Regions from separate parts of the Streptomyces sp. NPDC090077 genome, predicted to be linked through region 3. Evidence: riboswitches for the same ligand, from Rfam matches in the RefSeq annotation. Region 3 holds a riboswitch; each other region holds the start of a gene.
The links. Region 3 has a riboswitch for cobalamin ahead of ACIPW5_RS02865 (CoA-acylating methylmalonate-semialdehyde dehydrogenase). Riboswitches for the same ligand answer to the same signal wherever they lie in the genome.
Positions count from the first base shown of each region.

Region 1: linked by a shared signal. The riboswitch ahead of ACIPW5_RS15450 (ribonucleoside-diphosphate reductase subunit alpha) and the one ahead of ACIPW5_RS02865 (CoA-acylating methylmalonate-semialdehyde dehydrogenase) in region 3 are both predicted to bind cobalamin.
Region 2: linked by a shared signal. The riboswitch ahead of ACIPW5_RS29300 (energy-coupling factor ABC transporter permease) and the one ahead of ACIPW5_RS02865 (CoA-acylating methylmalonate-semialdehyde dehydrogenase) in region 3 are both predicted to bind cobalamin.
Region 4: linked by a shared signal. The riboswitch ahead of cobN (cobaltochelatase subunit CobN) and the one ahead of ACIPW5_RS02865 (CoA-acylating methylmalonate-semialdehyde dehydrogenase) in region 3 are both predicted to bind cobalamin.

Region 1 is NZ_JBIVEG010000007.1:289,050-294,559, reverse strand. Features, by position in the region: gene ACIPW5_RS15465 (carbon starvation CstA family protein) at 1-2,034, shown strand, start outside; gene ACIPW5_RS15460 (YbdD/YjiX family protein) at 2,031-2,228, shown strand; gene ACIPW5_RS15455 (GNAT family N-acetyltransferase) at 2,450-2,944, shown strand; cobalamin riboswitch at 2,961-3,098, shown strand; gene ACIPW5_RS15450 (ribonucleoside-diphosphate reductase subunit alpha) at 3,242-5,510, shown strand, end outside.
Region 2 is NZ_JBIVEG010000022.1:99,273-104,782, forward strand. Features, by position in the region: gene ACIPW5_RS29285 (energy-coupling factor ABC transporter ATP-binding protein) at 1-247, opposite strand, end outside; gene cbiQ (cobalt ECF transporter T component CbiQ) at 238-987, opposite strand; gene ACIPW5_RS29295 (energy-coupling factor ABC transporter substrate-binding protein) at 991-1,338, opposite strand; gene ACIPW5_RS29300 (energy-coupling factor ABC transporter permease) at 1,338-2,036, opposite strand; cobalamin riboswitch at 2,065-2,262, opposite strand; gene ACIPW5_RS29305 (flavodoxin family protein) at 2,382-3,101, shown strand; gene ACIPW5_RS29310 (hypothetical protein) at 3,135-3,647, opposite strand; gene ACIPW5_RS29315 (SsgA family sporulation/cell division regulator) at 3,731-4,141, opposite strand; gene ACIPW5_RS29320 (hypothetical protein) at 4,345-4,659, opposite strand; gene ACIPW5_RS29325 (L-serine ammonia-lyase) at 4,861-5,510, opposite strand, start outside.
Region 3 is NZ_JBIVEG010000001.1:651,852-657,361, reverse strand. Features, by position in the region: gene ACIPW5_RS02875 (hypothetical protein) at 1-1,201, shown strand, start outside; gene ACIPW5_RS02870 (DUF4430 domain-containing protein) at 1,289-1,777, opposite strand; cobalamin riboswitch at 1,944-2,017, opposite strand; cobalamin riboswitch at 2,176-2,361, shown strand; gene ACIPW5_RS02865 (CoA-acylating methylmalonate-semialdehyde dehydrogenase) at 2,555-4,054, shown strand; gene ACIPW5_RS02860 (acyl-CoA dehydrogenase family protein) at 4,051-5,205, shown strand; gene ACIPW5_RS02855 (enoyl-CoA hydratase/isomerase family protein) at 5,202-5,510, shown strand, end outside.
Region 4 is NZ_JBIVEG010000046.1:31,123-36,632, forward strand. Features, by position in the region: gene cobN (cobaltochelatase subunit CobN) at 3-3,623, opposite strand; cobalamin riboswitch at 3,656-3,813, opposite strand; gene ACIPW5_RS37730 (cobalamin biosynthesis protein CobG) at 4,395-5,510, shown strand, end outside.

The DNA of each region.
Region 1 (5,510 bases), on a different contig from region 3:
CTGGGCTCGTACGCCATCGGCTACCGCTTCTACTCCCGGTTCATCGCCACCCGCGTCCTGCGACTCGACAAGACTCGGGCCACCCCCGCCGAACGCCTCGACAACGGTGTCGACTTCCACCCCACCGACCGGCGCGTGCTCTTCGGCCACCACTTCGCCGCCGTCGCCGGCGCCGGCCCCCTGGTCGGCCCGGTGCTGGCCGCGCAGATGGGCTACCTGCCGGGCACCATCTGGATCGTCGCGGGCGTCATCTTCGCCGGCGCCGTCCAGGACATGGTGACCCTGTTCTTCTCCACCCGGCGCGACGGCCGCTCGCTCGGCCAGATGGCCCGGGACGAGATCGGCCCCGTCGGCGGCGCCGCCGCCCTCGTCGCCGTGTTCGTCATCATGGTCATCCTGCTGGCGGTGCTCGCGCTGGTCATCGTCAACGCGCTGGCGCACTCCCCCTGGGGCGTCTTCTCCATCGGCATGACCATCCCGATCGCCCTCTTCATGGGCGTCTACCTGCGCGTGCTGCGGCCGGGCCGGGTCACCGAGGTCTCCGTCATAGGCGTCGCGCTGCTGCTGCTCGCCATCGTCGCCGGCGGCTGGGTCGCCGACTCCTCCTGGGCGAGCACGTTCACCCTGGAGAAGGAGACGCTGGTCATCTGGATGGTGGTCTACGGCTTCATCGCCTCGGTGCTGCCGGTGTGGCTGCTGCTCGCTCCCCGCGACTACCTGTCCACCTTCATGAAGGTCGGCACCATCGCCCTGATGGCGGTCGGCGTCGTCCTCGCGATGCCGACGCTGAAGATGCCCTCGGTCACCGACTTCGCCGCGGGCGGCGACGGCCCCGTCTTCGCCGGGTCGATGTTCCCGTTCGTCTTCATCACCATCGCCTGCGGCGCCCTGTCCGGCTTCCACTCGCTGGTCGCCTCGGGCACCACCCCGAAGATGATCCAGAAGGAGACCCAGGTCCGGGTCATCGGCTACGGCGCCATGCTCACCGAGTCCTTCGTCGCCGTCATGGCGGTGATAGCGGCGAGCATCATCGAGCCCGGCCTCTTCTTCGCGGTGAACTCCCCCGGCGGCGTCATCGGCGCCACCGTCCAGACCGCCTCGAAGGCGGTCACCGACTTCGGCTTCGCGATCAGCCCGGAGGCCCTCGCGCAGGCCGCGAAGGACGTCGAGGAGGCCAGCCTGCTGTCCCGCACGGGTGGCGCGCCGACCTTCGCACTCGGGATGTCGGAGATCTTCTCGTCGGTCATCGGCGGCGCCGGGATGAAGGCCTTCTGGTACCACTTCGCCATCATGTTCGAGGCCCTGTTCATCCTGACCACCGTCGACGCCGGCACCCGCGTCGGCCGGTTCATGCTCCAGGACACGCTCGGCAACGTGCACAAGTCCTTCAAGGACGTCAGCTGGAAGCCGGGCGTGTGGCTCGCGAGCGCCGTGGTCGTCGGCGGCTGGGGCTACTTCCTGTGGGTCGGCGTCAAGGACCCGCTGGGCGGCATCAACCAGCTCTTCCCGCTGTTCGGCATCGCGAACCAGCTGCTCGCGGCCGTCGCCCTGGCCGTCTGCACCACGCTGCTCGTCAAGTCCGGGCGGCTCAAGTGGGCCTGGGTCACGGGCGTCCCGCTGGCCTGGGACGTGGCCGTCACCCTCACCGCGAGCTACCAGAAGATCTTCTCGGACGACGTGAAGGTCGGCTTCTTCGCGCAGCGCGAGAAGTACCAGACCGGCATCGACGCCGGGAAGGTGCTGCCGCCCGCCAAGAACATGGACGACATGCACACCGTGGTCACCAACGCCACGGTCGACGGGGTGCTGTCGGCGCTGTTCGCGGTGCTGATCGTCATCGTGCTGGTGGACGCGGCCCGGGTCTGCCTCAAGGCCGTCCGCAACCCGGAGTCGGTCAGCCTCTCCGAGGTGCCGTGGACCGAGTCGAAGATCATCGCCCCGGCCGGGCTGATCGCCACCGCCGAGGAGAAGGCCGAGCTCGCGGCCGCCGGCCTCGACGGGGACGGCGGCAAGGCCAAGGAACCGGTCGCGTGAGCGGGGTGCGCGGGGCGCTGGCGAAGGCCCGGTTCTACGTCCGGGAGTTCTCCGGCGAGGCCGCGTACGACCGCTACGTCGCGCACGCCCGCGCCCACGACCCGGACGCCGAGGTCCTGACCCGGCGCGCCTTCGAGCGGGCCCGCACGGACGCCCGCGAGGCGGACCCCCGCGAGGGCTTCCGCTGCTGCTGAGGCCGTCCTACGCGGACGAAGGGCCCCGCCGTCACAGATCGAGACGGCGGGGCCCTTCGGCTTGGCCGGGGGCGCCCGTGCGGGCGATCTCCTCGAAGTCCTCGGTCGGCACGTGGGAACGGTGGCCGGTCATCACGGTCACGCCTCGCTCGCCTTCCAACGACGGTTGCTGATCCGACGACAGCGCCGACCACCGACACCCGTCCGGCACACTCGGCGGCATGGACATCGAGATCAGAACGGCGAGGGAAGACGAGTACGGGCGGCTCGGGGAAATCACCGGGACGGCCTACAGCGGGGACGGGCTGCTGGACCTGAACGAGGACGACGCCTACCTGAACGTCCTGCGCGACGTCGCCGGGCGGGCCGGGGACGGGGAGGTGCTCGTCGCCGTGGAGGACGGCCGGGTGCTCGGCGGAGTGACGTTCGCCGCACCCGGGAGCCGGCTCGCGGACGTGGCCGGGCCGCAGGAGGCCGAGTTCCGGATGCTGGCGGTCGCCTCCGAGGCGCGCGGCAAGGGCGTCGGCGAGGCCCTCGTACGGGCCTGTGCCGAACGGGCCCGGGCCCTGGGGGTCGGGGCCCTCGTGCTGTCCACCCAGCCGGCCATGCTGGGCGCCCAGCGGATCTACGCGCGTCTGGGCTTCGTACGCACTCCGGAGCGCGACTGGTCGCCCATCCCGGCCCTGAAACTGCTCACCTACCGCCTGGAGCTGTAGCCACGCCGACACAACATGTGGTGGGTCGCGCGCGGGCGGCCCCCCACATGTATGCTCATCCTCGCTGTCGCCGCAGGGGAATCCGGTGCGAATCCGGAACTGTCCCGCAACGGTATGAAAAGTCCGAGGACCTGCCGACAGTGCGCCCGGGTCGACCGAACCGGGTGCCGACCACGTCCGGGCCTCGCGGTTGGGCCGGTGGACGCCATGCGGTGTGTCGCGATCCGTCGCGCCCGCGTGCGCCTCCCCGCGCCCCGACCCGCCGACGACCGGGCCGAGCGAGGGAGAGCTCCCGCCGTGACCATCGCGCCTTCTGCACCGCGCGCCGAGTCCGTTTCTGGCGACACCACCGAAGGCCCGGGGGCCGCGCTGCTGCGTACTCTCACCGAGCTGACCGCCGACCTCCCCGACACCGACCCCGGCCGGATCGCCGCCGCCGCCCTGCGCGGCCGCAGCGCCTCCGCCGACGAGGCCGAGCTGCGCGGGCTGGCCACCGAGGCCGCGGCGGGCCTGATCTCCGAGGACCCCGCCTACTCCCGGCTCGCCGCCCGCCTGCTGACGCTGGCCGTGGCCGACGAGGCCGCCGGCCAGGGCTCGACCTCCTTCGCCGAGTCCGTCGCCGTCGGCCACCGCGAGGGCCTGATCGCCGACCGCACCGCCGAGTTCGTCGCCGCCCACGCCGCCCGCCTGAACGCCCTGGTCGAGCACACGCTCGCCGAGGGCGCGGACGACCGCTTCGGCTTCTTCGGCCTGCGCACCCTGCACAGCCGCTACCTGCTGCGCCACCCCATCACCCGCCAGGTGATCGAGACCCCGCAGTACTTCATGCTGCGCGTGGCCTGCGGCCTCGCCGAGGACGAGAGCGTCCAGGCCGTCGAGGAAGTCGCCTCGCTGTACCGCCTGATGAGCCGGCTCGACTACCTGCCGTCCTCCCCCACGCTCTTCAACTCCGGCACCCGCCACCCGCAGATGTCCTCCTGCTACCTGCTGGACTCCCCGCTGGACGAGCTGGACTCGATCTACGACCGCTACCACCAGGTCGCGCGCCTGTCCAAGCACGCCGGCGGCATCGGCCTCTCGTACTCCCGCATCCGCGCCCGCGGTTCGCTGATCCGCGGCACCAACGGCCACTCCAACGGCATCGTGCCGTTCCTGAAGACCCTCGACGCCTCCGTCGCCGCCGTGAACCAGGGCGGCCGCCGCAAGGGCGCCGCCGCCGTCTACCTGGAGACCTGGCACGCGGACATCGAGGAGTTCCTGGAGCTCCGCGACAACACCGGCGAGGACCAGCGCCGTACGCACAACCTCAACCTCGCCCACTGGATCCCGGACGAGTTCATGCGCCGCGTGAACGCCGACGCCGACTGGTCGCTGTTCTCCCCGGCCGACGTCCCCGAGCTGGTGGACCTGTACGGCGACGAGTTCGACGCCGCCTACACCAAGGCCGAGGCGGCGGGCCTGGCCAAGAAGACCATGCCGGCCCGGGACCTCTACGGCCGCATGATGCGCACCCTCGCGCAGACCGGCCAGGGCTGGATGACCTTCAAGGACGCCTCCAACCGGACCGCGAACCAGACCGCGCTGCCCGGCACCGTCGTCCACTCCTCCAACCTCTGCACCGAGATCATCGAGGTCACCAACGACGGCGAGACGGCCGTCTGCAACCTCGGCTCGGTCAACCTCGGCGCGTTCGTCGCCGACGGCGACATGGACTGGGCGCGCCTGGACGAGACCGTCCGCACGGCCGTGACCTTCCTCGACCGCGTCGTGGACATCAACTTCTACCCGACCGAGCAGGCCGGCCGCTCCAACGCCAAGTGGCGTCCGGTGGGCCTGGGCGCGATGGGCCTCCAGGACGTCTTCTTCAAGCTGCGCCTGCCCTTCGACTCGGCCGAGGCGAAGGCCCTGTCCACGAAGATCTCCGAGCGGATCATGCTGGCCGCGTACGAGGCCTCCTGCGACCTCGCCGAGCGCTCCGGCCCGCTCCCGGCCTGGGCCGAGACCCGCACCGCCCAGGGCGTCCTGCACCCGGACCACTACGAGACCGAGCGCCACTGGCCCGAGCGCTGGGAGGCCCTGCGCGCCCGCGTCGCGCAGACCGGCATGCGCAACTCGCTGCTCCTCGCCATCGCCCCGACGGCGACGATCGCCTCGATCGCGGGCGTGTACGAGTGCATCGAGCCGCAGGTCTCGAACCTCTTCAAGCGCGAGACCCTCAGCGGCGAGTTCCTCCAGGTCAACGGCTACCTGGTGGAGGACCTCAAGCAGCTCGGCGTGTGGGACGCGCAGACCCGCGAGGCGCTGCGCGACTCCTCCGGCTCCGTCCAGGGCTTCGGCTGGATCCCGGCCGAGATCCGCGAGCTGTACCGCACGGCGTGGGAGATCCCGCAGCGCGGCCTGATCGACATGGCGGCGGCGCGCACGCCGTACCTGGACCAGAGCCAGTCGCTGAACCTGTTCCTGGAGACGCCCACCATCGGCAAGCTCAGCTCGATGTACGCGTACGCCTGGAAGCAGGGTCTGAAGACCACGTACTACCTGCGCTCCCGCCCGGCGACGAAGATCG
Region 2 (5,510 bases), on a different contig from region 3:
TGCGCAGCCGGACCAGCCCCTTGCGGTCGTACGCCACCTCCGCGCCGCCCAGCCGCAGCGAGCCCGAACCGGGCCGCAGGCCACCGCTCAGCAACCGCATCAGGGTGGTCTTGCCGCTGCCGTTGCGGCCCAGCAGCACCAGCGCGCGGCCCTCGGCGATGCCGAAGTCCACCCCGGACAGCACGGCCGGGCCGTCCTCGTACGCGTACCCCGCGCCGACCAGCTCCACCAACGGGGTCACAGCCACAGCTCCTTCAGTACGAGTGTCCCCGCGACCAGGGCGGCCAGCAGGGCGGCGGACCCCGCGAGGAACCGCCGGGACAGCGTCGCCTCGGGCACGAGCACCCGCAGCGCGCCGTCGTAACCGCGCCCCGCCAGCCCCTCCTGGAGCCGGGCCGCGCGGTCGAAGGCCCGGACGAACGAGGTCGCGGCGAGCCCGGCCAGCGAGCGCCACACCGCCGCCCGGCCGGTCTGCCCGAGCCGGGCCGCCTGGGCGCGCCGGACCTGCGCCACCGAGTCCAGCAGCAGGAAGCCGATCCGGTACATCACCAGGGCCACGTCCACGACGGGGGCCGGCACCCCGGCCCGCACCAGCCGGGGCAGCACGTCGGAGACCGGGGTGGTGAAGGCGAACAGCAGCACTCCGAGCGAGGCCGCCGAGGTGCGCAGCAGCAGTTCGGCCGCGTGCCGGGGCCCGTCCGGGGCCGGGGCGAGGAAGCCGTCCGGGCCGCCCACCGACACCAGCAGCGGCAGCGCCCCGGTCACGCAGAAGCCCAGCGGGATCCGGAAGGCCCGCCACAGCTGCCGCGGGGCCACCCCGGCCGGGCCGAGCAGCACGGCCAGGGTCGCGGCCGCCACCAGCGGCCCGCCGGGCCAGGGCGGCAGGCACACCGCGGTGACGGTGAGCCCGAGGCCCAGCAGGGCCTTCTCCAGCGGGTGGCGCCCCCGCCAGCGGCTGGAGTGGGCCGCCACGTCGATCGGCAGCACCGCCTACGGCTCCGGGGTCTGCTCGGCCCCGGCCCCGGACTGTGCGAGGGCCTGCGCCGCGCCCTGGCGGCGGCCCTTGCGGACGCCGAAGTAGTAGGCGAGCACGCCCGCCCCGAGCGCCGCCTGGAGGGCGAACAGTGCGGACTCGACCTCGCCCGAGGGGGGTTCGTACAGCGGGGAGAACCAGGGCTCGTAGTCCGGCTTCAGCTCGGTGATGGCGCTCTCCGCCTGCGCGTCGGCGCCGGCGAACGGCTCCTCCTTGCCGTCGCCGAGCCCCAGCGCGAGGGGGAGCACGGCCAGTGCCGCCACCACGAGCAGCAGCAGGGTGTTGATCTTCGCGTTCCTGGTCATCAGACCGCCGCCTCCTGCTTCGCGCCCTTGCCGCCGGTCAGCTTCGCGACCCCGAGCCGGACCAGGTCCGACTTGCTGGACTGCATCAGCAGCCGCATCACGAGCACCGTCAGCAGGCCCTCGCTGATCGCGAGCGGGATCTGGGTGAGGGCGAAGATGCCCGCGAACTTCTCCAGGGAGCCCAGGAAGCCGCTCGCCGGGTCGGGGAAGGCCAGCGCCAGCTGGACCGAGGTGACGCAGTAGGTGACCAGGTCGGCGAAGAACGCGCCGAAGAAGACGGTCACCATCAGGGGCGCGCCGGACTTGCGCAGCAGCCGGTAGACCCCGTAGCCCGCCCAGGGGCCGGCGATGGCCATCGAGAAGACGTTGGCGCCGAGCGTGGTGAGCCCGCCGTGGGCCAGCAGCAGGGCCTGGAACAGCAGGGTGATCGTGCCGAGCACCGCCATGATCGGCGGCCGGAAGAGGATGGCCCCGAGCCCCGTCCCCGTCGGGTGGGAGCAACTGCCCGTCACGGAAGGGATCTTCAGGGCGGACAGGACGAAAGTGAACGCACCGGACGCTCCGAGCAGCAGGGTGCTCTCCGGGTTCGACTTCACCTCGCGGGTCAGCGCGCGGACCCCGTGGACGACGAAGGGGGCGGACGCGGCGCCCCAGGCGACCGCGTGCAAAGGGGGCAGGAACCCCTCGGCTATATGCATGGTTCGGGAGACCTCTCCAGCACCTCGTGGATGGACGACGCGCCCCGGCCGGTCTCCTGGCTCACGGGTACTGATGCCCTGGCTCCGCCTTCCCGGGCCCGTGCGGTCTCCCACGCGGGCCCAGTGGCTTCCCGCGAGGGAGTGGAGCCGGACTTCCCGATCACAGTGGCGAGGGCCGCACCGGTTTCCCACCGGTTTCCCGAACACCAAGGCCAGACGACCCTAGTCGTCCGTACGGACCGTCACAACCCGGACCGATCCGGCCACCCGGCCGCCGCCCCGCCGCGCACCCGGACGGGCCCCGCCCGCTGGCCGGTCCGCCGGGCGCCCGGCACGGTGGAGGACATGGCCGACGACGACAGCCCCCGCTACGAGGACCTCTCCGCCGTCTACGTGAACTGCACCCTCAAACGCTCCCCCGAGACCAGCAACACCGAGGGCCTGATCGCGCGGAGCCGGGCCGTGATGGAGTCGGCCGGCGCCCGCACCTCGCTGATCCGTGCCGTCGACCACGACATCGCCACCGGCGTCTGGCCGGACATGACCGAACACGGCTGGGACAGCGACCAGTGGCCGGTCCTGTACAGCCGGATCATGGACGCCGACATCCTGGTGCTGTGCGGCCCGATCTGGCTCGGCGACAACAGCTCCGTCATGAAGCAGGTCATCGAGCGGCTCTACGCCTGCTCGTCGCTGCTGAACGAGCACGGCCAGTACGCCTACTACGGGCGCGTCGGCGGAGCACTGATCACGGGGAACGAGGACGGCGTCAAGCACTGCGCCATGAACGTCCTCTACAGCCTCCAGCACCTCGGCTACGCCATCCCGCCCCAGGCCGACGCCGGCTGGATCGGGGAGGCCGGCCCCGGCCCCTCCTACCTGGACCCGGGCTCGGGCGGTCCGGAGAACGACTTCACCAACCGGAACACCACCTTCATGTCCTGGAACCTGATGCACCTGGCAGCGCTCCTCAAGCGCTCCGGCGGCATGCCGGCCCACGGCAACCAGCGCTCCCTGTGGGACGCCGGCTGCCGCTTCGACTTCCCCAACCCGGAACACCGCTAGCAGCGGGCCGGCGGGCTCCGGGCGGTACGCGGGTCAGCAGGTGTTGGGGTGCGGGAAGTCCAGCACGAGCCGCTCGGGCGCGTGCAGGACGGAGGTCTTCCAGGTCGGCTTGGTGTCGAAGGCGGCGCCGAAGGTCACGTACCCCTCGTAGTCGCCGGTCATGGCCATGCCCTTGAGCTTGCTGAGGTAGATCTTCTGGAGCCTGGGGCCCTGGTAGACGTTCTGCCCGGCGTCGTTGTGACCGGCGGCCGGGTGCAGGCGGATCTCCAGGAAGTACTTCCCGGCCAGCGGTACCGGCTGGCCCGATCCGTCGTAGACGAGCTCGGACACGGGCGTGACGGTGACCGGGGGCACGTAGCCCTGGAGGTCGATCACGAGCCGGTCGTACGTGCAGTGCCCGCCCCAGCGGGCGTTGACGACGAGGGGCGTCTGGGTGCGGGTGGTCGTGGTGGCGGCGGAAGCCGGTGACGCGGAGAGCGCGAGCCCGGCGGTGAGCAGGGCACCCGTGGCGATGGCCACGAGCCGGCGGCGGTGCGGGTGACGCATGATGTCTCCCCGGTTCCGTGAGACGGGGACTGCCTGTCATCTCATAGGACACCGCCGGGGGGCGTACGGTTGCGCGCGCCGCCTCAGAAAGCCAGCAGCGCGCTCAGCTGTGCGTCCAGGTCGTAGTGGCGCCGCTCCTGCCCGACCGGCACCAGCTCCGTCATCCGCCGGCACAGCTCGCGCACGTCCTTGGCGCGGGCGGAGACCACGCAGCTCTGCTCGCCGTTGCTGAAGCCGAGCAGGACGCGCGGCTCCGAGCCGCTCCAGCGCGGCCACACCTGGATGTCGCCCTCGCCGGTGGCGCTGCTCTGCCCGTCGAGCAGCAGCTCCCGGGAGAAGACCCAGCGGGCCAGGTGCGTCCCGGCGCCGCGGAAGTCGACGGCCACCTCGTACGGGCGGTCCGTGCGGTAGACGAACCGGCCGGTGAGGGGGACGGACAGGGGGGCGGCTTCCAGCCGGAGCGGCAGGAGTCTCTGTTCGGTGATGGTGGCCATCGGCGGCTGCCTCTCGTCGCGCGCAGGGTCTTCCCGCAGCCCTTCCGGCACGGTATCCCCGGCCCGGCGGCGCGCTCCGGGGCCGAAGGTCCCGAGCAGCCGGGCCGCAGGGCCTCTTTTCGGCCACGGGAACGCGAAGGGCCCGCCCTCCGGGGGGAGGGCGGGCCCGGTGGCGCGCGGCGGACCGGCCGCGCGGCCGGCCGCTACGGCAGCGGGTTGTAGATCAGCGAGTCGTGGTTGTTGGACTGGCCGATCGCGGTGAAGCCGGAGCCGTTGGCCTGGGCGCCGTTGTTCTGGTTCGACGCCCCGAAGCCCGACGCGACCTGCTGCGCGGTGGAGGAGTTGCCGAGGTTGCTGCCGCCCACTCCGCTGCCGAGGATCCCGGCGAGGGCGGCGTTCGAGGCGGTGCCGGCGGCGCCGGCCCCGTTGTCCGCCTGGGCCGTGCCCGTGAAGAGGGCGGCGGCGAGGGGGAGCGATGCGAGCGCCGCCATCACGCGGATGCTGCGGATGCCTGCCATGGTGAAGCCTCCAGTACGCAAAACAGCAAGGGGGTAAGGCGGTTGGCCGACCGCCCGGGGGTGACGCGACGTCGCGTGACCAGAGTGGCGCACGTGATCATCGAGAAACCAGCCCGGACCTGCTTCTTCCCTCGCAAGCGTGATCAACTCGGTCCAAACCCCGAACTGGAGGTCATTTTCGTTTTTCCCGGATCCCGGGGATCAGCACTCGATGACGTTGACCGCGAGGCCGCCGCGGGCCGTCTCCTTGTACTTGATCTTCATGTCGGCGCCGGTCTCCTTCATGGTCTTGATGACCTTGTCGAGGGAGACCTTGTGGCTGCCGTCCCCGCGCATCGCCATCTTCGCGGCGGTGACGGCCTTGACGGCGGCCATGCCGTTGCGCTCGATGCAGGGGATCTGGACCAGGCCGCCGACCGGGTCGCAGGTCAGGCCGAGGTTGTGCTCCATGCCGATCTCGGCGGCGTTCTCGACCTGCTCGGGGGTGCCGCCCAGCACCTCGGCGAGGGCGCCCGCCGCCATCGAGCAGGCGGAGCCCACCTCGCCCTGGCAGCCGACCTCGGCGCCGGAGATCGAGGCGTTCTCCTTGAAGAGCATGCCGATCGCGCCCGCGGCGAGCAGGAAGCGGACCACGCCGTCCTCGTCCGCGCCGGGCACGAAGTTCACGTAGTAGTGCAGGACGGCCGGCAGGACGCCCGCGGCGCCGTTCGTGGGGGCGGTCACCACGCGCCCGCCCGCGGCGTTCTCCTCGTTGACGGCCATCGCGTAGATCGTCGTCCACTCGCTGCGGTGCATCATCGGGTCGCCCTCGGTGCGCAGCTGGCGCGCCGTGGACGCGGCGCGGCGCTTGA
Region 3 (5,510 bases):
GTTCGCGGCCACCGGCACGGCCGTCGTCGACGTCTACCCGGGCGGCGACACGACGAAGAACGCGCGCACCGTCTACCGCAACCTGCTGTCCACGGCGGGCTGGCCGCAGGCCTCCCCGGTGGTCACGGACTACGAGCGCGGCACGCTCAACGCGTACGCGGCCGGCATCGACCCGGCGCGCGTCTCCGCCTCCCGGAACCTCATCGCCCACGTCTACTCCTACTGGCAGACCGCCGAAGCCGGCTACTTCGGCCCGTCCGGGAACTTCAACGGCACCGTCTTCGCCGCTCTTTCGCTGGGCGGTGCCAAGACCCAGGCCGGCGGGGCACGCGTCCCGCAGGCGCTGACCGACTCCATGGTCACCCGCATCCGCGCCAACCAGCACGTGGACGGCGGCTGGACCTTCAACAAGGCCGAGGGCAACCCCACGGTCCTGAACTCCGCGAGCGACGTTGACATGACGGGCGCGGCCATGGCGGCCCTCTGCGTCTCCGGTGTCCCGAACACCGACACCGACGTCGTCCAGGCGAAGAACTTCCTCAAGAGCACCCTGGTCTCCACCAACGGCGCCTTCAGTTCCCTGTACGGAGTCAACACCAGCTCCAACGGCTGGGGCGTGGCGGGCCTCAACGCCTGCGGCTTCAACCCGCAGACCGGCGACTTCCTCACCGGCAGCGGCAAGACCCCGGTCGACTTCCTCATCGCCAACCAGTACAACCCGGCCGGCGGCTTCAAGTACAAGCCCTCCGACACCACGCCCACGGCCTACGCGTCGATCGACGCCCTGCGCGCCGTCGCCGGCGGCGGGTTCACCACGGCTCCGCCCGTCCCGGTCACTCCCGGAGCCCCGCAGTGGGTCGCCCAGTCCACGTTCACCGCCGGTACGGCGACCAAGCTGGCGCTGACCGTCGACGACGGCGCCGGCAACCTCAAGGTCTGCTCGGTGGCGTTCACGCCGACCGGTACGACCACGACGCTCGGCGACGTGCTGGCTGCCGCGACCTCGGCCGCCACCCCCTCCGGCTGCGTCACCGGTGTGACCCCGTCCTCCGGGACCGGCACGATCACGACGGTCAACGGCAAGGCCAACAGCGGCTCGAACACCTGGAAGGTCAGCGTCGACGGATCCTCCTTCGCCGGGGCGCTGCGCGAGAAGGTCGTCAACGTGGGCGACACCATCGCCCTGCGCTGGGGCGCCTGATCACGTCGACGACGGAGCGGGTCGCGGGCCCGGAACCCGCAACCCGCTCCGCCGCACCGTGGGAGGCACGGGCGGCGTGACGAGGGCCTAGAAGGACGTCCAGGTGAAGGACACCTGATCGCCGGCGTTGAGCTTGAACTGGCAGCCTCCGACCGGGGTGGGGGTGCCGTTGACGGCGATGCTCCAGTAGGCGGAGCCGCCGCCGCTGACGTTCTTGATCGTGTCGACGGAGAAGTCGTCGAAGGACGCGTACCACGTGCCGTCCCAGGCGAAGTAGTTCAGGCGCGCCGCGTCGTCGAGCGCGGCCGTCGGGGTGGGGACCTTGGACGGGTTGGCGCCGCCGTTGGTGCCGTCGCACTTGTGGGTGCCGCCGGTGCTGGTCGTGACGTCGTGGCCCTTCGTCTTTATCTTGCCCTTGAACAGCAGCCCGTTGGGGCCCTGAACGGTGAGGCCGACCTTGACGGCCGCGTTCGTGTTCGGCTTGGGGGCGGCCTCGGCCACGGCCGGAGCGGTGGCGAGCGCGAGGCCGAGGGCGGCGGTGGTGATCACTGAACGGCGGGCGAGGAGCCGGCGCATGGTGCCTTCTTCCGGAGGGGGACGACGGGTCCGAGCCGACGGCCCCTCCGCCCCGTGTGCCCGTCCCCTGCTCGCTTCCACGAGGGAAGGGGCAGGGGACGCAGGCCCGGGGTGGGGGCTTCGCGCTGCAGACCATGACAGTGAGAAGCAGTACGCATCGCACCCCGGGCAGTCCGGCTCACGGTGCCTTCCGGCCCGTTCACGGTTGCAGGTCAGCGCCGGATTCCCACCGGCTTCCCCCAGTTGTACGTGCATTCGGTTGTGAGCTCCCGCCACGTGGGCCGGAGCAGGACGCATCGTACGGTCTGGTGGGCATGTGCCGGAAGCGGATCCCGCAAGACGAGGCGCATGCCGCGACTCCAGGCCCGCCCGAGTGGTGGGTCTGGACTTACTAGGACGTCCAACTATATGTTCGTGGCACAAGGTCCGCGGTGCAGGGAAGCCGGTGAGAAACCGGCACGGTCCCGCCACTGTGACCGGGGAGTGTGCTGCCATCCACACGCCACTGACGAGGTCGGTCGGGAAGGCGGGCGGCGCGCGGGGATCCGGGAGTCAGGATACCGGCCGCGGATTGTTCCGTGTTGTCCACGAGGATGGAGCAGACACGCATGGCACCGGTTTGTACCCACGACCCTGGTGATCCGGCGGAGCGCGCGCACACCGATTTCCCGCGCTCGTAGTTCTCACGGCTTCCCCGCAGCGGCGCACCCACACCCGGGTGCCGTCCGCCGGCCTGCCGTGCCATCCCCGGATCCAACCTGACGAGAGCAGGCATCCATGGTCCGTGAACTCACCCATTTCATCGGCGGAAAGCACACCACCGGCACGTCCGGGCTCTTCGCCGACGTGTACGACCCCAACACCGGCGCCGTCCAGGCCCGTGTCCCGCTGGCCGGACGCGCCGACACCGAGGCGGCGATCGCCAACGCCGAGGAGGCGCAGGCGGAGTGGGGGCGGTGGAACCCGCAGCGCCGGGCCCGCGTCCTGCTGCGCTTCCTCCAGCTCGTCGAGGGTGAGCGGGACTCCCTCGCGCGGCTGCTGTCCGCCGAGCACGGCAAGACCGTCGCCGACGCCCACGGGGACCTGCAACGCGGCCTGGAAGTAGTGGAGTTCGCCGCCGGCATCCCGCACCTCCTCAAGGGGGAGTTCACCGACAACGCCGGCACCGGCATCGACGTGCACTCCCTGCGCAGCCCCCTCGGCGTCGTCGCCGGCATCACCCCCTTCAACTTCCCGGCCATGATTCCGCTGTGGCAGGCGGCGCCCGCCCTGGCCTGCGGCAACGCGTTCATCCTCAAGCCGTCCGAACGCGATCCGTCCGTACCGCTGCGCCTCGCGGAGCTGTTCCTGGAGGCCGGTCTGCCGCCGGGCGTCCTGAACGTGGTCAACGGCGGCAAGGAGGCCGTCGACACCCTCCTCGAAGACCCCCGCGTGCAGGCCCTCGGCTTCGTCGGCTCCACGCCGATCGCCGCGCACATCTACGCCACGGCCGCCGCGCACGGCAAGCGCGCCCAGTGCTTCGGCGGGGCCAAGAACCACATGATCGTGATGCCCGACGCCGACCTCGACCAGGCCGTCGACGCCCTGATCGGCGCCGGCTACGGCTCGGCGGGCGAGCGCTGCATGGCGATCTCCGTCGCCGTGCCCGTCGGCGAGGAGACCGCCGACCGCCTCGTCGCGGCCCTCAAGGACCGCATCGGCACGCTGAGGATCGGCCGGTCCGACGACCCCGGCGCGGACTTCGGTCCCCTGGTCAGCCGGGACGCCCTCGACCGGGTGCGCCGCTACGTCGACATCGGCGTCAACGAGGGAGCCGAACTCGTCGTCGACGGCCGCGAGTTCTCCCTGGACGGCCACGAGGACGGCTTCTTCGCGGGAGCCACGCTCTTCGACCGGGTCTCCCCGCAGATGCGCGTCTACCGCGAGGAGATCTTCGGTCCCGTCCTGTGCGTCGTACGGGCCGCCGACTTCGAGGAGGCCCTGCGGCTGCCGAGCGAGCACCCCTTCGGCAACGGCGTGGCGATCTTCACCAGGGACGGCGACACCGCCCGCGAGTTCACCCGGCGGGTCAACACCGGCATGGTCGGCGTCAACGTCCCCATCCCGGTGCCCGTCGCCTACCACACCTTCGGCGGCTGGAAGAAGTCCGGCTTCGGGGACCTGAACCAGCACGGCCCGGACTCGATCCGCTTCTACACCCGGACCAAGACCGTCACCTCGCGCTGGCCCTCCGGGGTCAAGGAGGGCGCGAGCTTCACCATCCCGACGATGGGGTGAGCGCCGTGACCACCACCCTCACCGAGGAGCAGCTCGCCCTGGCCGAGGTCACCCTCGACTTCGCGCAGGAGCAGCTCGCCCCCCACGCCGTGGCCTGGGACCAGGACAAGCACTTCCCCGTCGACGTCATCCGCCGGGCCGCCGGACTCGGGCTCGCCGGCGTGTACGTACGCGAGGAGCACGGCGGTTCCGGCCTCTCCCGCAGCGACGGCGTCCTCGTCTTCGAGACCCTCGCGACGGGCTGTCCGTCCATCGCGGGCTACCTCTCCATCCACAACATGGTCGCCTGGATGATCGACCGCTACGGAGACGGAGGCCAGCGCGCCCGCTGGCTGCCCGGCCTCTGTTCCGCGGCGACCCTGGGCAGCTACTGCCTGACCGAACCGGGCGCGGGCTCGGACGCCGCCGCCCTGCGCACCCGCGCCGAACGCCGGGGCGACCACTACGTGCTCACCGGGGTCAAGCAGTTCATCTCCGGTGCCGGCGCCTCGGACGTGTACGTGGTCATGGCCCGGACCGGCGAGCAGGGCCCGGGCGGGATCTCCGCCTTCGTCGTCGAACGCGACGATCCGGGGGTCTCCTTCGGGCCCAACGAGCGGAAGATGGGCTGGAACGCCCAGCCCACCCGTCAGGTGGTCCTCGACGGTGTCCGCGTGCCCGCCGACCGGCGGCTCGGCGCGGAGGGCGACGGCTTCCGCATCGCCATGAACGGCCTCAACGGCGGCCGCCTCGGCATCGCCGCCTGCTCCCTCGGCGGCGCGCAGAGCGCCCTCGACCGCTCCCTGTCCTACCTCGCCGACCGCGAGGCCTTCGGCCGCCGGCTCCTGGACGCGCAGGCGCTCCAGTTCCGGCTGGCCGACATGGCCACCGAACTCGCCGCCGCCCGCGCGCTGGTGCGGCAGGCCGCCGAGGCCCTGGACAGCGGCGACCCGCTGGCCCCGCGCCTGTGCGCGATGGCCAAGCGCTTCGCCACCGACACCGGGTTCGCGGTGGCCGACGCGGCCCTCCAGCTCCACGGCGGCTACGGATACCTGAGCGAGTACGGCATCGAGAAGATCGTCCGCGACCTGCGGGTCCACCAGATCCTGGAAGGCACCAACGAGGTCATGCGCGTCATCGTCGCGCGCGGACTCACGGAGACCCTGCGATGAACCACGAAGCCCCGCACGACCACGACCACGTCCTCCTGCGCACCGAGGGCCACGCCGCGTATATCACGCTCAACCGCCCCAAGGCACTCAACGCCCTCAGCCACCCCATGGTGCTCCGCATCGAGCAGGCCCTCACGGCCTGGGCCGAGGACCCCGCCGTCGCCCTCGTCGTCATCGAGGGCGCCGGGGACCGGGGCCTGTGCGCGGGCGGGGACATCCGCGCGATCTACGAGGACGCCCGCACCGGCGGCACCGCCTCGGCGGACTTCTGGCGGGACGAGTACCGCCTCAACGCGCTGATCGCC
Region 4 (5,510 bases), on a different contig from region 3:
GGTTACTCGGCCTCGCCCTCCAGGTTGCCCTCCGTGTCCAGGTAGACCTGGCGCAGGGATTCGAGGACCTGCGGGTCCGGCTTCTCCCACATGCCGCGGGACTCCGCCTCCAGGAGGCGTTCCGCGATGCCGTGGAGGGCCCAGGGGTTGGCCTCCTCCAGGAAGGCGCGGTTCGTCGGGTCGAGGACGTACGTCTCGGTGAGCTTGTCGTACATCCAGTCCGCGACGACTCCGGTGGTGGCGTCGTAGCCGAAGAGGTAGTCGACCGTCGCGGCGAGCTCGAAGGCGCCCTTGTAGCCGTGGCGGCGCATCGCCTCGATCCACTTGGGGTTGACCACGCGGGCGCGGAAGACGCGGGAGGTCTCCTCGACCAGGGTGCGGGTCTTGACCGTCTCCGGGCGGGTGGAGTCGCCGATGTACGCCTCGGGGGCGGTGCCGCGCAGGGCGCGGACGGTGGCCACCATGCCGCCGTGGTACTGGAAGTAGTCGTCGGAGTCGGCGATGTCGTGCTCGCGCGTGTCCGTGTTCTTCGCGGCGACGGTGATGCGCTTGTACGCCGTCTCCATCTCGGTGCGGGCCGGTCGGCCCTCCAGACCGCGGCCGTACGCGTAGCCGCCCCAGACCGTGTAGACCTCCGCGAGGTCGGCGTCCGTGCGCCAGTCGCGGGAGTCGATCAGCTGGAGGATGCCCGCGCCGTACGTGCCCGGGCGCGAGCCGAAGATGCGGGTGGTGGCCTTGCGCTCGTCGCCGTGCGCGGCCAGGTCCGCCTGGGCGTGGGCCCGGACGAAGTTCGACTCCGCCGGCTCGTCCAGGGAGGCCGCCAGCCGGACCGCGTCGTCCAGGAGGCCGATGACGTGCGGGAACGCGTCGCGGAAGAAGCCCGAGATGCGCAGGGTCACGTCGATGCGGGGTCGGCCGAGCTCGGACAGCGGGATCGCCTCGACGCCCGTGACGCGGCGCGAGGCCTCGTCCCAGACCGGGCGGACGCCCAGCAGGGCGAGGGCCTCCGCGACGTCGTCGCCGGCCGTGCGCATCGCGCTCGTGCCCCACAGGGACAGGCCCACGGAGGCCGGCCACTCGTCGTCGTGGTCGGCGCGGTAGCGGGCGAGGAGCGAGTCCGCGAGGGCCTGGCCCGTCTCCCAGGCCAGCCGGGAGGGCACGGCCTTCGGGTCGACCGAGTAGAAGTTGCGGCCCGTCGGGAGGACGTTGACCAGGCCGCGCAGCGGGGAGCCCGACGGGCCGGCCGGGACGAAGCCGCCGTCCAGGGCCCGGACCACGTGGGCGATCTCGTCCGTGGTGCCGGCCAGGCGCGGGACCACCTCGTGCGCCGCGAAGGACAGGATGTCGGAGACCGCCTGCGGGTGGCCCGCCGAGACCGCGGCGACCGCCGCCGGGTCCCACTCCGCGTCCTCCATCGCCTGGACCAGCGACCGGGCCGTCTCCTCGACGGTGTCCGCCGCCGTGCGCGTCGCCGCCGACTCGTCGAGGCCGAGGGCCTCGCGCAGGCCGGGCAGGGCGGAGGTGCCGCCCCAGATCTGGCGGGCGCGCAGGATGGACAGGACCAGGTTGACCCGGCCCTCACCGGTCGGGGCGCCGCCGAGGACGTGCAGGCCGTCGCGGATCTGGGCGTCCTTGACCTCGCACAGCCAGCCGTCGACGTGCAGCAGGAAGTCGTCGAAGCCGTCGTCGTCCGGGCGCTCTTCGAGACCCAGGTCGTGGTCCAGCTTCGCCGCCTGGATCAGCGTCCAGATCTGGGCGCGGATCGCCGGCAGCTTCGACGGGTCCATGGAGCTGATCTGGGCGTACTCGTCCAGGTGCTGCTCCAGGCGCGCGATGTCGCCGTACGACTCCGCGCGGGCCATCGGCGGCACCAGGTGGTCGACCAGGGTGGCGTGCACGCGCCGCTTGGCCTGCGTGCCCTCGCCCGGGTCGTTCACCAGGAAGGGGTAGACGAGGGGGAGGTCGCCGAGTGCGGCGTCGGGCGCGCAGGACGCGGAGAGGCCCGCGTTCTTGCCCGGCAGCCACTCCAGGTTGCCGTGCTTGCCGAGGTGGATCATCGCGTCGGCGCCGAAACCGCCGTCCTCGGCCGCCGCCTGGATCCAGCGGTACGCCGCCAGGTAGTGGTGCGAGGGCGGCAGATCCGGGTCGTGGTAGATCGCGATCGGGTTCTCGCCGAAGCCGCGCGGCGGCTGGATCAGGATGAGCAGGTTCCCGCGGCGCAGGGCCGCGAGGACGATGTCGCCCTCCGGGTTCGAGGAGCGGTCCACGAACATGTTGCCGGGGGCCTCGCCCCAGTGCTCCTCGACGCTCTCGCGCAGGTCGGCGGGCAGCTCGGCGAACCAGCGCCGGTAGTCGGCGGCCGGGATGCGGACCGGGTTGCGGGCCAGCTGCTCCTCGGTCAGCCAGTCCTGGTCGTGGCCGCCGGCCTCGATCAGGGCGCGGATCAGCTCGTCGCCGTCGCCGGAGACCAGACCGGGGATCTCCGTCACGGGGCCGAAGTCGTAGCCGTGCGCGATGAGCGTGCGCAGCAGCTCGACGGCGCTGGCCGGGGTGTCCAGGCCGACCGCGTTGCCGATGCGGGAGTGCTTGGTCGGGTACGCGGAGAGGACCAGGGCGATCTTCTTGTCGGCGCGCTCGATGTGCCGCAGCCGGGCGTGGCGCACCGCGATGCCGGCGACGCGGGCGGCGCGCTCGGTGTCGGCCACGTACGCGGGCAGGCCGTCCTCATCGATCTCCTTGAAGGAGAACGGGACGGTGATCAGGCGGCCGTCGAACTCGGGGACGGCGACCTGGGTGGCGGCGTCGAGCGGGGACAGGCCCTCGTCGTTCTCCTCCCAGGTGCCGCGCGAACCCGTCAGGCACAGGGCCTGGAGGATCGGCACGCCCAGCCCGGCCAGCGCGCCCGCGTCCCAGGACTCGTCGTCCCCGCCCGCGGAGGCGGTGGCGGGACGGGTGCCGCCGGCGGCGAGCACCGTGGTGACGATCGCGTCGGCGGTGGCCAGGGCCTCCAGCAGCTCCGGCTCGGGGGAGCGCAGGGAGGAGACGTAGAGGGGGAGCGGCTGCCCGCCCTTGGCCTCGACGGCGTTGCAGAGGGCATGCACGAAGGCGGTGTTGCCGCTCATCTGGTGCGCGCGGTAGTAGAGCACCGCGACCCGGGGGCCGGAGCCCTGCGCGGGGGTGCGCTCCAGGTGGCCCCAGGTGGGGGAGGCGGCGGCGGGCTCGAAGCCGTGGCCGGTGAGCAGGACGGTGTCCGAGAGGAAGCGGGCCAGCTGCTCCAGGTTGGCCGGGCCGCCGTGCGCGAGGTAGCGGTGCGCCTCGGCGGCGATGCCGATCGGGACCGTGGAGGCCTCCATCAGCTGCGCGTCGGGAGCCTGTTCGCCGGTCAGCACGACCACGGGGCGGGTCTGCCCGGCGGCGAGGAGCACGTCGAGGCCCTCCTGCCAGGCGCGGAGACCGCCGAGGAGGCGTACGACGACCAGTCCGACACCGTCGAGCAGGCCGGGCAGGTCGTCGAGGGGGAGGCGGGAGGGGTTCGCGAACCGGTACGGCACGGGGCCGCCGGCGACGTTCGCGGCGCGGGCGCTGAGCAGATCGGTGTCGGACGTCGACAGCAGCAGGATCATGCGGCGGCAGGCCTTCCTCGGGGTTTCCGCGCCCCGGGCAGTGAGGACGGCGGGAGTTCCTGACTCACCCGGCCGATCGCTCCGCGGGGTTCACAGTGGCGGGACCGCGCCGGAATCGCACCGGGCTTCCTCCCATGTCGCCGTCCTCGGCGATGACGGGCCGAGCGGCCCGTCGGAAGGTCATCTTAGGCGGCCTTTTCCCTGGCCGGGAGTGGGGGTGGGGTGCCTTGCCCGGGCCCGGGGGGTGGGCCGGGGGCGCCGGGGGCGGGTGGGGGCGGTGGGGTGCCGGTGCCGGTGCCGGTGCCGGCGGGTGCGGGTGCGGGGTGGGGGTCGCTGCGCGGGCTGCTCCCCGCCCCGCCCTTCGCCCGTTCCCCGGGGCTGCGCCCCGGACCCGCCTTGGGGCTGCGCCCCGGACCCGCCCCGCGGTTGTGCGCTGGGCCTGTGCCGGACCCGCCCCTGGGCTGCGCCGCCCCAGGCCTGAGCCGGGCCTGCGGCCCGGACACGCCTTGGGGCTGCGCCCCGGACGCGCCCCGCGGTTGTGCGCTGGGCCCGCCCCGGGGTTTGCCCCGGGCCTGCCCCGGGCCCGCCCCGGGTTGTGTCCCAGCCTGAGCCGGGCCTGAGCCGGGCCTGCGGCCCGGGCCCGGCTTGGGGCTGTGCCCCTCGGTGCTGTGGCCTGGAGTCGGGGGCCGGTGTTGGGGCTGGGGGTGTGGTGGGGTGGAGGTGCTGGTCGGGGTGGCGACGGACACAGGTCGGGGGTGGGGAATCGTGGGTATGCTCGCGGCCATGCCGCCCCAGCCACCTTCCGCCGCATCGCGGGACGAACCCGTCATACGCGACCGCGGCGACGCCTGCCCCGGCGCGCTGCGGCTGCACGCCGCCGATGACGGGTACCTGGCGCGCGTCCGGATCCCCGGCGGGCTGCTCACCGCTGCGCAGGCCGCCGTGCTCGGCGACGCCGCGGACCGGTTCGGGGACGGGCACCTGGAACTCACCTCGCGCGGCAACGTCCAGCTGCGCGGTCTCGCCGACGGCTGCGGCGCCGGGCTCGCGGAGCTGCTCGACGGTGCCGGGCTGCTGCCCGCGCCCGGCCACGAGCGGGTCCGCAACATCGTGGCCACCCCGCTGGGCGGGCCCCGCCTCGCGGACCGGGTCCGGGAGCTGGACCGGCTGCTCTGCGCGAGCACCCGGGCGACGGGCCTGTCCGGGCGGTTCCTCTTCGCCCTCGACGACGGCCGCGGGGACGTCGCCGCCCTCGACCCCGACGTGACCGTGTTCGGCGACGGCGACGGCCACCGGGCCGTGGTGCGGCTCGGAGCCGCCGTCGATGCCGTCGAGGTGGCCGCCGGCGACGCGGCCCGGGCGGCGCTGCTGGCCGCCGAGTACTTCCTCGACGCCGCCGACGCCGCCGGGACCCGGCCCTGGCGGGTCGCCGAGCTGCCCGCCGGACAGGCCCTGGACGGCGGGGAGTTCGCCCGCCGGCTGGCCGCCGCCGGCATCGGCGCCGTCCGCCTGCCCGAGGCGGCGCGGCCGTACGCGCCGCCGCCCCGGCCCGGGGTGCACGGCGACGCCCTGTGCGTCCTGCCCCCGCTCGGCCGTCCGGACTCCGCCCAGTGGCGGCTGCTGGCCGAGGTCGCCGACACCGCCGGCGGCGAGCTGCGCGTCACCCCGTGGCGCAGCGTCGTCCTGCCCGGCCCCGACCCCGGCGACGGGCGCGCCCTGCTCGCCGCGGCGGGCCTGGTGACCGGGCCCGACAGCCCCTGGCTGTCCGTCACCGCCTGTACGGGAAGGCCCGGTTGCGCCAAGTCCCTCGCGGACGTGCGCGCCGACGCGCGTGCCGTCGTACGGGAAGGGCGGACGGACGCCGCCGCGCTGCCCGTGCACTGGTCC